One region of the Mesorhizobium sp. M5C.F.Ca.IN.020.29.1.1 genome, then DNA from elsewhere that is predicted to be linked to it. Evidence: predicted binding sites of a transcription regulator. Region 1 holds the regulator's gene; each other region holds the start of a gene.
What was found. The regulator LexA, encoded in region 1, represses DNA repair genes until DNA is damaged. The targets are predictions, from matches to a motif close to TGTTCNNNNTGTGTTCNG.
Positions count from the first base shown of each region.

Region 2: the regulator LexA is predicted to act here: its motif matches at 1,466-1,483, upstream of dinB (DNA polymerase IV).
Region 3: the regulator LexA is predicted to act here: its motif matches at 1,380-1,397, upstream of EOA85_RS13950 (DUF3072 domain-containing protein).

Region 1 is NZ_RZSW01000414.1:2,283-5,536, reverse strand. Features, by position in the region: partial or broken gene glp (gephyrin-like molybdotransferase Glp) at 1-833, shown strand, start outside; gene lexA (transcriptional repressor LexA) at 938-1,675, shown strand; gene EOA85_RS25765 (ComEC/Rec2 family competence protein) at 1,669-3,254, opposite strand, start outside.
Region 2 is NZ_RZSW01000134.1:293-3,546, forward strand. Features, by position in the region: gene EOA85_RS13405 (hypothetical protein) at 1-78, opposite strand, end outside; gene EOA85_RS13410 (hypothetical protein) at 296-664, shown strand; gene EOA85_RS13415 (GNAT family N-acetyltransferase) at 747-1,205, shown strand; gene dinB (DNA polymerase IV) at 1,541-2,782, shown strand; gene EOA85_RS13425 (FAD-dependent oxidoreductase) at 2,917-3,254, opposite strand, start outside.
Region 3 is NZ_RZSW01000143.1:2,671-5,924, forward strand. Features, by position in the region: gene EOA85_RS13940 (TetR/AcrR family transcriptional regulator) at 1-346, shown strand, start outside; gene EOA85_RS38105 (hypothetical protein) at 840-1,112, shown strand; gene EOA85_RS13950 (DUF3072 domain-containing protein) at 1,131-1,346, opposite strand; gene EOA85_RS38965 (recombinase family protein) at 1,706-1,945, shown strand; gene EOA85_RS13960 (GntR family transcriptional regulator) at 2,643-3,254, opposite strand, start outside.

The DNA.
Region 1 (3,254 bases):
CGTCGACGGTTGAAGGCCGCAACATCCGCCGCCTCGGGCTCGATTTCTCGAAGGGCGACGTCCTGCTGGAGAGAGGCCGCCCGCTTGATCCGGCGGCATTGTCGCTGGCGGCATCGGCCAACCACCCGCAGGTCAGCGTGGTGAAACGGCCGCTGATCGCCATCATCGCCACCGGCGACGAATTGCTGCCGCCGGGCAGCGACCTTGGCCCCGACCAGATCATCTCGTCCAATGCCTATGGCGTCGCCGCCGCGGCCCGCTCGGTCGGCGCCAGCGCGCTCGATCTCGGCATCGCCCCCGACCGCAAGGAGGCGATCGCCACGCTGGTGAAACAAGCGGTCGACGCAGGCGCCGATGTCATTGTCACGCTGGGCGGCGCCTCGGTCGGCGACCATGACCTGGTCCATGACGTGCTGACCGGTGAAGGCATGACGCTCGATTTCTGGAAAATCGCCATGCGGCCCGGCAAGCCGTTGATGTTCGGGCGGCTGGGCGACATCCGCTGCATCGGCCTGCCTGGCAATCCGGTGGCGAGCCTGGTCTGCACGCAGCTCTTTCTGAAGCCGCTGCTTGCGCGGCTCGGCGGCCGCGCCTTCCGGCAGGACATTCGTCAGGCGCGGCTCGGCGCCGCCATGCCGGCCAACGATCTCAGGCAGGATTATGTACGCGCGGTGGTGAAGGAAGAAGCCGGCACGCCACTGGCGACCCCGTTCGGCGTCCAGGATTCCTCGATGCTCAAAATGCTGGCCGACGCCAACGGGCTGATCGTGCGCGAGCCATTCGCTCCCCCAGCCGCGACGGGCGCCGCGTGCAGCGTACTGATGCTACGCTGAACAAAACGTCAACACATTCATTAAACTTTAAACGGTTGCGGAACACAACTGGAACAGATAGTGTTTGTTCTGGGTTTGTTTTTCTGATTCTGTTGGGGGTCACGATGCTGACACGCAAACAACATGAACTGCTGATGTTCATCCACGAGCGGCTGAAGGAAAGCGGCATTCCGCCCTCGTTCGACGAGATGAAGGAAGCGCTCGACCTCGCCTCGAAGTCGGGGATCCATCGGCTGATCACGGCGCTGGAGGAGCGCGGTTTTATTCGCCGCCTGCCCAACCGGGCCCGCGCGCTGGAGGTGCTGCGCCTGCCCGATTCGATCGCGCCCGGCCTCAATGCGGCGCGCAAATTCTCGCCAAGCGTCATTCAGGGCAGCCTTGGGCAGGGCAGCCTCGGACGACAGATCAAACCGGCGCCTTCGCGCCTGCCCGCGGCCGGCAATGACGACGACGTCGTTGCCACCATCTCCATACCGGTGATGGGCCGCATCGCTGCCGGTGTGCCGATCGACGCCATCCAGCACCAGACGCATTCGATCTCGGTACCACCGGACATGATCACCGGCGGCACGCACTACGCGCTGGAGGTCAAGGGTGATTCGATGATTGAGGCCGGCATTTTCGACGGCGACACGGTCATCATCCGCAACGCCGACACCGCCCAGCCTGGCGAGATCATCGTTGCGTTGGTCGACGAGGAGGAAGCGACGCTGAAGCGGTTCCGCCGCAAGGGCGCCTCGATTGCACTGGAAGCCGCCAATCCGGCCTATGAGACGCGCATCTTCGGGCCGGACCGGGTCAAGGTGCAAGGCAAGCTCGTCGGACTGATCCGGCGTTACTGAGCGGCAGGCTTCTTGGGTTTCTCGGCCCTGCGGTATGGCGGCAAGCCCCTCGCCTCGCGCGAAAATCTCCGCTGCTCGTGCCAGGGCCTATATGGCTGTCTGACGGCAAAACGGATTTCTGCGCGCGTCGTCGCTGATAGCGGATCGAAGAAGACGGCGGCACTGCCCACGCGAGCGAGCTGCCGTTTGGTGACGACGAGAACCAGCGGATTGCGGCAGGGATTATAATAGGCTGTGGCATCGTCGATGACGATCAAATCGGCAAAGGCACAGGCTGGCCGTGCGGTTTTGCGGTCGTCGGCGAGTGCGATGATCGCGCCGGACGGGTGCCGGGCGAGGCACAGGCCGGCAGTGCAGTAGAAGGGCGCTCCAGGCGGCAGGTCGGCCGGGTCGGCGATGTCGAACCGCACGTCTCCTTTTTCGAATGTCTCCGGCTCGACAATGGTCGCTGAAACCAGCGCATGTTTCCAGTTGTCGGTGGTGAATTCGTTCGAACGCACCCGGTTGACGGCAAGTTCGCCGCCGCCGATCGGCAGCGCCACCAGATGCGCATCTTCCGAAATCAGCACATCGGGGGCGCGCGTGTCGGAAATCGTCAGCAGGCCGGCGAGCGCAAAGGGAAGTGCCGCAAGCCGCAACCATGTCGTCGCCATCGTAGCGATGACCAGGGCGACCGTCACCAGCAGAACCGACTGCAACGAGATCAGCCCGACTGCATCGACCGGCGACCGCTCGGAAATCCATCCCGATATTGCGATCATGGCCGTCAGTCCCTTGCCCATCATGTAGAGGAAAGGTCCGTCGAAGCCGAAAGGCATTGCCAGAGCGCTGAGGACGGCCAGGAACATGACGACCGTGACGATTGGCATGACCGCCAGATTGGCGAACAGGCTAAGCGGCGATACGCGCTGGAAGTGCCAGATGGCGAAGAGCGCGGTGGCGCTGCCGGCAATGATGGAGGTCATTGCGATGGTACCTGTCCCAGCGGCGAGTTTTCGCGTGACGAAAGCGACCGGCGACCGTCGCTGTGGCGGCGCCGTGGCCCTGTCGGCACGATAGTCGGACCAGCCGGCATAGGCGCCCACGAGAGCAGCAGTCGCGGCGAAGGACATCTGGAAGCTTGGGCCGACCACCTCGTGCGGCGACACGACGATGACGGCGATGGCAGAAATCGTCAGATTGCGCATGGTAAGTGCCGCTCGGTCGAACAGCACGGCGACAAGCATTACCGCCAGCATGATGAAGCTGCGTTCAGCCGCGACCACGATACCGGAAAAAATGAGATAGGCAGCGATGGAAAGGAGTGCGGCAGCAGCCGCATATTTCTTGACCGGCCGGCGTGACGAAAAATCGGGAAACAGCGCAAAGGCGCCGCGCAGCAATCCCATAATCGTGCCGGCGACAAGCGCCATGTGCAGGCCGGAAATCGAGATGATGTGGTAGATGCCGGTGCGCCGCATCGATTCGTTTATCTCTTCGGGAATGCCGGCACGCACGCCGATGATCAGTGCGGCGGCAATCTCCCCCTCGGCGCCACCAATGCTGTCCCTGATATGGTCGGCAATGTTTTCGCGCGCCT
Region 2 (3,254 bases), on a different contig from region 1:
GTTGCGGCCGCAATCGATACACTCGACCGCAATCGAGACAACCTCGGTGAGCGTCGCTTCCTTGCCCGGCAATGCCATTGTTCCTGATGCCTCATGTTCCTGTTTTGTTCGCAACATTATGGGTTTTTTCCGAAGAGTCGAGTCGGATCTGCCCAACCCTGCGTAAAAGTTTAACTTGCGCATATTTTTGAGTTATGCTTGTGTACGATATACCGATGATTAGTTAGCGCCGTGGACGTACGCATGGGCGGCAAGACCGGGCACCCGTCGCGGCCGCTCAGCCAAGGGAACCAGGATGGACGCCCTCTCCGCTCAATTCGCCCGTGATTGCGGCTATACCGGCGACAGCCCGGCCATGCTGGCAGCCTTCGCCGCCATCCGCCTCGACGGCATAGGCAAGGCCCGCCTGGGCCATGACCAGCGCAAGGCGGTGGTCGACCGGCTGAAGCACGGCGAGGCCTTGTTCCTGGCGGCGATCCGCCCGGCGCAGTCGGCCGAGGAGGCGCTCGAGGACGCCGCCCGCTTCATTGCGCTGTTCCGCAACATGCCGCGCTGGCGCCAGGAAAGACGCGGCGCCGATCTCGCCCGCGCCAGGCAGCAGCGGCTCCTGGCGCGCTTCTTCCGCCGCTATGGCCACCGCCTCTGGGCACGGCAGGCCGCGTAAGCCGGAGGTCGTCGACGCCATCGGCCGCGAATGGCTGGACCGCACTTGCCGTCGCCAAGCCCGCGCCGTATGTCGTCCCTCGATGAGCGAAATTGATTTCCGTCGCGCGCAAGCGCCCGATCTGCCGGCGATTGTCGCATTGCTAGCCGACGATGCGCTTGGCGCTGGTCGGGAAGACGCGTCGACGCCGCTCGCCCCCTCCTATCTCGATGCCTTCAGGGCAATCGATGCCGATCCCAACCAGTTGCTGGCGGTGGCCGTCGAAGCCGGGCAAGTGGTTGGAACCCTGCAGCTCAGCTTCATTCCGGGCATTTCGAGGAAAGGCGCCTGGCGCGGGCAAATCGAAGGCGTTCGCGTTGCCCGGCACCGCCGGTCCGGCGGCGTCGGCAAACGCATGATCGAATGGGCGGTTGAAGAGTGCCGCTCGCGCAACTGCAGCTTCGTTCAGCTCACGACCGACAAGAGTCGACAAGAGGCGCACGCTTTCTACGAGCGCCTCGGTTTCATCGCCAGCCATCTCGGCTACAAGATGGGGTTGTAGCGCTCGATCGGCTGATTGCCGAGTCGGCGCCGCCCCTCATCCGCCTGCCGGCACCTTCTCCCCGCATGGTGACGGGGCGAAGGGGGCTGTCCGCAACATCGCCAGTTCCTGCAACGTTGGTGATTAGCGAAACCATCGACAAGAGCGTCCTTCTCCCGTCCCTACAGGGAGACGTGCCTAGCAGGGCGATGAGGGCCAGCGCAAACCTGAAGCGATTGTCTTGCACCTGCCGTCCACGCTCCTTGACAATCCACGTACAATGTTCTCTCTATGTTCCAAACCAAACCACCCTCGAGACAATGCGGCGTTCGAACCTCCGCGGGCGAACGGGCCGGATGGAAGCCAACATCCTCCACGCTGATCTGGACGCCTTTTATGCCTCGGTCGAACAATTGCTCGACCCGGCCCTGCGCGGCAAGCCGATCGCCGTCGGCGGCGGCGTCGTGCTGGCCGCGTCCTACGAGGCCAAGGCCTTCGGCGTACGTGGCGGCATGCCGGGGCGGCGGGCGCGGGAACTGTGCCCCGGTCTGATTTTCGTGGGCGGTCATTTCAAGGACTACCAGCGGCTCGGCGACGCGGCCATCAAAGTGCTTGGCGATTTCACGCCGGTGGTCGAGCGGATTTCCATCGACGAGGCCTTCGCAGACGTCACCGGCTGCACCCGTCTGTTCGGCCCGCCGGCCGAGATTGCCACAACCATCCGCCGCCGCGTGCGCGCCGAACTCGGCCTGCCGATCTCGGTTGGCGTGGCGCGCACCAAGCATCTGGCCAAGATCGCCTCGCAAGTGGCCAAGCCCGACGGGCTGGTGGTGGTCGATCCGCGCCACGAGCTCGAGTTCCTGCACGATCTGCCGGTTGAGCTGATGTGGGGCGTCGGTCCGGTCACTAGGGAGCGGCTGGCCGGCATCGGCGTCAACACCATCGGCGAGCTGGCGAAGACCAACGGTGGGTCGCTGGAGCGCCTGCTCGGCCCGGCGGCGGGCGCAAAGCTCAACGCGCTGGCCTGGAACCGCGATCCGCGCAAGCTCGAGACGCAGCGCCGGGCGCGATCGGCCGGCGCGCAGTCGGCGCTCGGCAGGAGACCGGCCGAGGAGGAAGTCTTCGTGCCGACCCTGCTGCATCTGGCCGACAGGGTCGCCACCAGGCTGCGGGCGAAATCGCGGCCCGGCCGTACGGTGACGGTCCGTGTCCGCTTCGCCGACCTGCGCTCGGTGACGCGCTCGATCACGCTCGATCAGCCGATTTCGGCAACCGCGATGCTGGCCGAGGTCGCCGAGGCGCTGGTGCGCAAGGTGCTTGTCGATCATCCGCACGAAAAGACCATTTCGCTGCTGGCGATCGCCGTCTCGCATCTGGAAAAGCAACCGGGCCTACAGCTGGAACTGCCGCTCGGCCTCGATGACGATCGCCACCGCCCCGGCACAAGGAAGGGCGTGGCGCGCTGGACGGCCGACCGCGCCGTCGATAAGATCCGCGACCGCTTCGGCTGGGAGGCGGTCGGCTATGCCTCGGTCGCGCTCGGACTGTCGCGGTCGATTCCCGATGCCTTTCGCGAGCTGGCCGAAAAGGAGTTGTGAGCCGGTTTGGCCGGACCGATGCGATGCAGAAATTCCACTTCGCGCCCTCTTGAGCGTTCGCCATTGGCGCCGCGCAGGACCACTTGAGCGCAAGCGTCCCAGTCAGGCGAGGCGAATATTCGTCTCGAAGAGGGCTAGTCAAGCGAAGCCAGGGGCGACACGGCCGGTCCGTTCAAAGCCGTGCCGTCGATAGCAAAATGCGAGCCGTGGCAGGGGCAGTCCCAGCAGCGCTCGAGGGAATTCCAATGGACATGGCAGCCGATATGCGTGCATGCGGCCGAGCGCTTGTAGAGCGTGCCGTCGTCATCGCGAAACGCGGCGATTTTGGTGAGCCCTTCGCGGACGATGGCACCTTCTCCCGGTCGCAGCTTGTCGACGGAATCGATTTCGCCAGGCGCGATATACTCGGCAAAACTCTTGAGCGCTGTCGCATTCTCCGACAGATAATCGCCGATCGCGCCTGCCGTCTTGC
Region 3 (3,254 bases), on a different contig from region 1:
TAGATGGATCGGCATTGAGAACCCGCAGGAGCGCCATCGGACGGCGCTCAAGCAGCTCTACGGTTACTACCGCCGCAAGCGTCAACTCCTCGCCAACCTTTACCGCGACGCCGAGATGCCAGTGGTGGCTGCTGCGCTGGAGCGGAGGCGTACGCTTCTCCAGCGAGCAGCGGAGATACTGCATGCCGGCTGGAAGGTAAGTCCAGCCCGGCTCCGATTCTTCAGCGCAACCCTCGCCCACACCCTCGAGTTCTCGACCTGGTTGTCGTTCGCCGAGGGACAAGGCCTGTCCGATGCTGAAGCCGTTGAGCTTGCCGTCAGTCTCGTGACATCATCAGCGCGCTGAATATTACAGTTCGTGCGCGTATCGGGCCGCACCTGTTCGCGTCGTGATGACGGCGTAGCCCGTCCGCTTCTGGGCTCATTTCCTATCTTTCGACCACTCAGGGTCGAAAGGCCCCTACCCTCCTTGGAGACGGTGGCTGAATGGGAGACGGGACATCGGAGATGCAGGCGCGTCGGCCAGGACCTTTCCATAAGCCTCATTGCAAGATCGGCAAGGTTGCCCGCGATCCCCTGCTTTCGGTCAAAGGTTTTTGGGACATCGGAGTGCGAGACGCGACGGCAATCTGGATCGTCCATTATGTCGGTCGCGAGATCCGGGCGCTCGACTATTGCGAGGCGGTACGTCAGCCGCTGGCAGCGCATTTGGAGTGGCTTCGCACCAAGGGTTACGGCGGCGCCGAATGTTTCCTACCGCATGATGCTTCCCATGAAACGCCGTCACCGCGATCCGATTCGAGGACCACATCCGCTCCGCCGGCTTTGACGTCACGACGGTGCCAAACCAGGGCAAAGGCGCGGCCCTGAAGCGTTTCGAGGCAGGCCGCCGGCTGTTCCCGGCCTTCTGGTTCAACGAAGCGACGTGTTCGCCGGGTTTGGACGCCTTGAGATGGTACGAGAAGTACGACGAGGCGCGCAACATTGGTCTCGGACCGGAGCATCACTGGTCGAGCCACGGCGCCGACGCATTCGGCCTGATCAGCGTGGCTTATGGGGAGCCGAGAAAGCAGCCAGTGTACGTGACGCCAGATCTGCGCTGGGTTGTGTGAGGCGCTCGTGCCGGTGGGCTAGAGCTTCAGCTTTGCCCTTAATGCGTCGATGCGCTTGGAAGCCTCTGCCTTGCTGAGGCTCTCTTCAAAGTTTTCCTCATCCTCCGCCTGCTCACATAGGGTTTTCAGGTACGATGCTTGCGACGGGGTCATCGGATCCTCGCCGCTCACCCATTCATCGGGATCTTTGTCGACATTGGCCGAGGCATCAGTTTTGGCGCGCGGGTCTTCCATGGCAATCTCCTATCGTGGCAGGAGGAATGCCTTTGATCTCTTTTTGTTCCTTGGCGGACTTGGCTTTTTGACCGTTGTGAGCACACTGCAAATGGTGGTTTGCATTTTGCACACGCTAGGAATTTGAACCATGTCGAGCGCGGTCGCCTACTATCGGTCTCAACACAAAGGCAGGGTCGGTCTGGCCTCGGCATCGGGGCGCAACGCGCTGCGGTTGCCCGCTTCGCCGAAACCGGGGATTGCAATCGTCCTTGAGTTCACCGAGATCGAGACAGGAAAGGGAGCAGACGCGCTCGATCGGCGCCCACAACTGACAGCCACCCTCGCCCTCGCCCGCCAGGCCAAATGCCCCGGTCGTCGTGGCAAAGCTCGATCGCCTCTCCCGAGACCTCGCCTTCATTGCCGGCCGTGCAGCGGGTTCCGTTCATGTCGCCGAGCTCGGCGCCGATGCCGATCCCATCATGCTGCACCTTTACGCGGCACTGGCAGAGAAGGAGCGCCGGCTGATCTCGGAGCGCACAAGAGCCGCCCTCGCTTCGCGCAAAACGACAGGCATCAAGTTCGGCCAAGCCGACCAACACCGCCGAAGCTGCGGCTAAGGGCCGGAAGATACCGATTGCTGAAGATGATCGATTTGCCCAGACGATGCTGCCAATCATCGCCTTGATTCAGCGCCGTTCGGACAGCACGCAATGGCCAATGGCAGGTGTCGAATTGCGAAACATCTTAGCGCGGTCAACGAACATCTTTTGAACGTTGGATTTGTTTTTATAGGCGGGAAGTTCACAAACGCTCCGCGGGGGGATGTCTTCGGAAAAGAAGACGGACCACGACCCGCGCTCGGCGGACGGGCCGGTGCAACTGCCTGTCGAGCATCCCTGCCCGGCAGGCCAAGCGGGGCTATCAGCCCGGCGAAGGACGACGCGGCCGGGATCGCCAGCCGGGCGGTCAGCGCCAGCGTCACCGGTTCCGCCGATCCGTCTCTCGTTAAGGGTGGGTGAGCTGATCTTCGTAGCGATCTGCTTTGTTTCTGTCGCGGGTTGCCTGGCATACAGGCCGCTTTAGGGTTGCTGCTTTAAGCTCGGATCGGCCGCGTTGCCCGACCGGCTCCTTGTGCGGGAGGGACTCTATGGCCCAGCAGGAGCAGTCGCAGCTGGAGGGCCGCGCCGCGGAACTCTACGAGCGCTACCGTTATTGCCGCAGGAACGACGAAGCAGTCGTCATGGACCAAAGCTATGCCTTGCTCAATCACGGCCAGCATGGTGCGGACTCGGGCGAAGAGTTTGACAGCGGAGGTCAGCGCAAGATGTCCGCCAGGCTCTCGGGCTTCTTCTCGCCAAGCGACAGATCGAGGCCCGACAGAAGGTCGATGAGATGACCTCGCATCAGGTCGGACGCGTCTTTCACGTCGTGCTTTTCGATGGCATCGACTAGGGCGTGATGGGCGTGGCTTTCGCAGGTGGTGTCGCGCCGGCGCCAGTAGAGCGCGATGATCAGGGATGAGCGCGAAAGAAGGTCCTTGACGAAGCCGGTTAAGATCGAATGGCCGGCGATTTCGGCGATGCCGACATGGAATTTTGCCGACAGCATGATGGCGTCGCTGTCGCGGCCGGCATGCAGGGCCTCGTGCTCTTTTTCGAGATGAAGCCGCAGTTGCGCGATCTCGGCCGGCTTTGCCACTTCGGCGGCAAGCGCCGCGACCTTGGGCTCGATCAGCGCCCGCGCTTCGAACACTTCGCGCGCTTCCTGCTTGGTCGGCTGGGCGACGAACGCGCCGCGGTTCGGCTCGAGCCGAGCCAAGCGGTCATGCGAAAGCGCCTGCAGCGCCGCGCGTATCACCGCGCGGCTCACCGAATAAATCGAGGCGAGTTCGTCCTCCGGCAGCTTTGTGCCCGGTGCGAGGCGGTG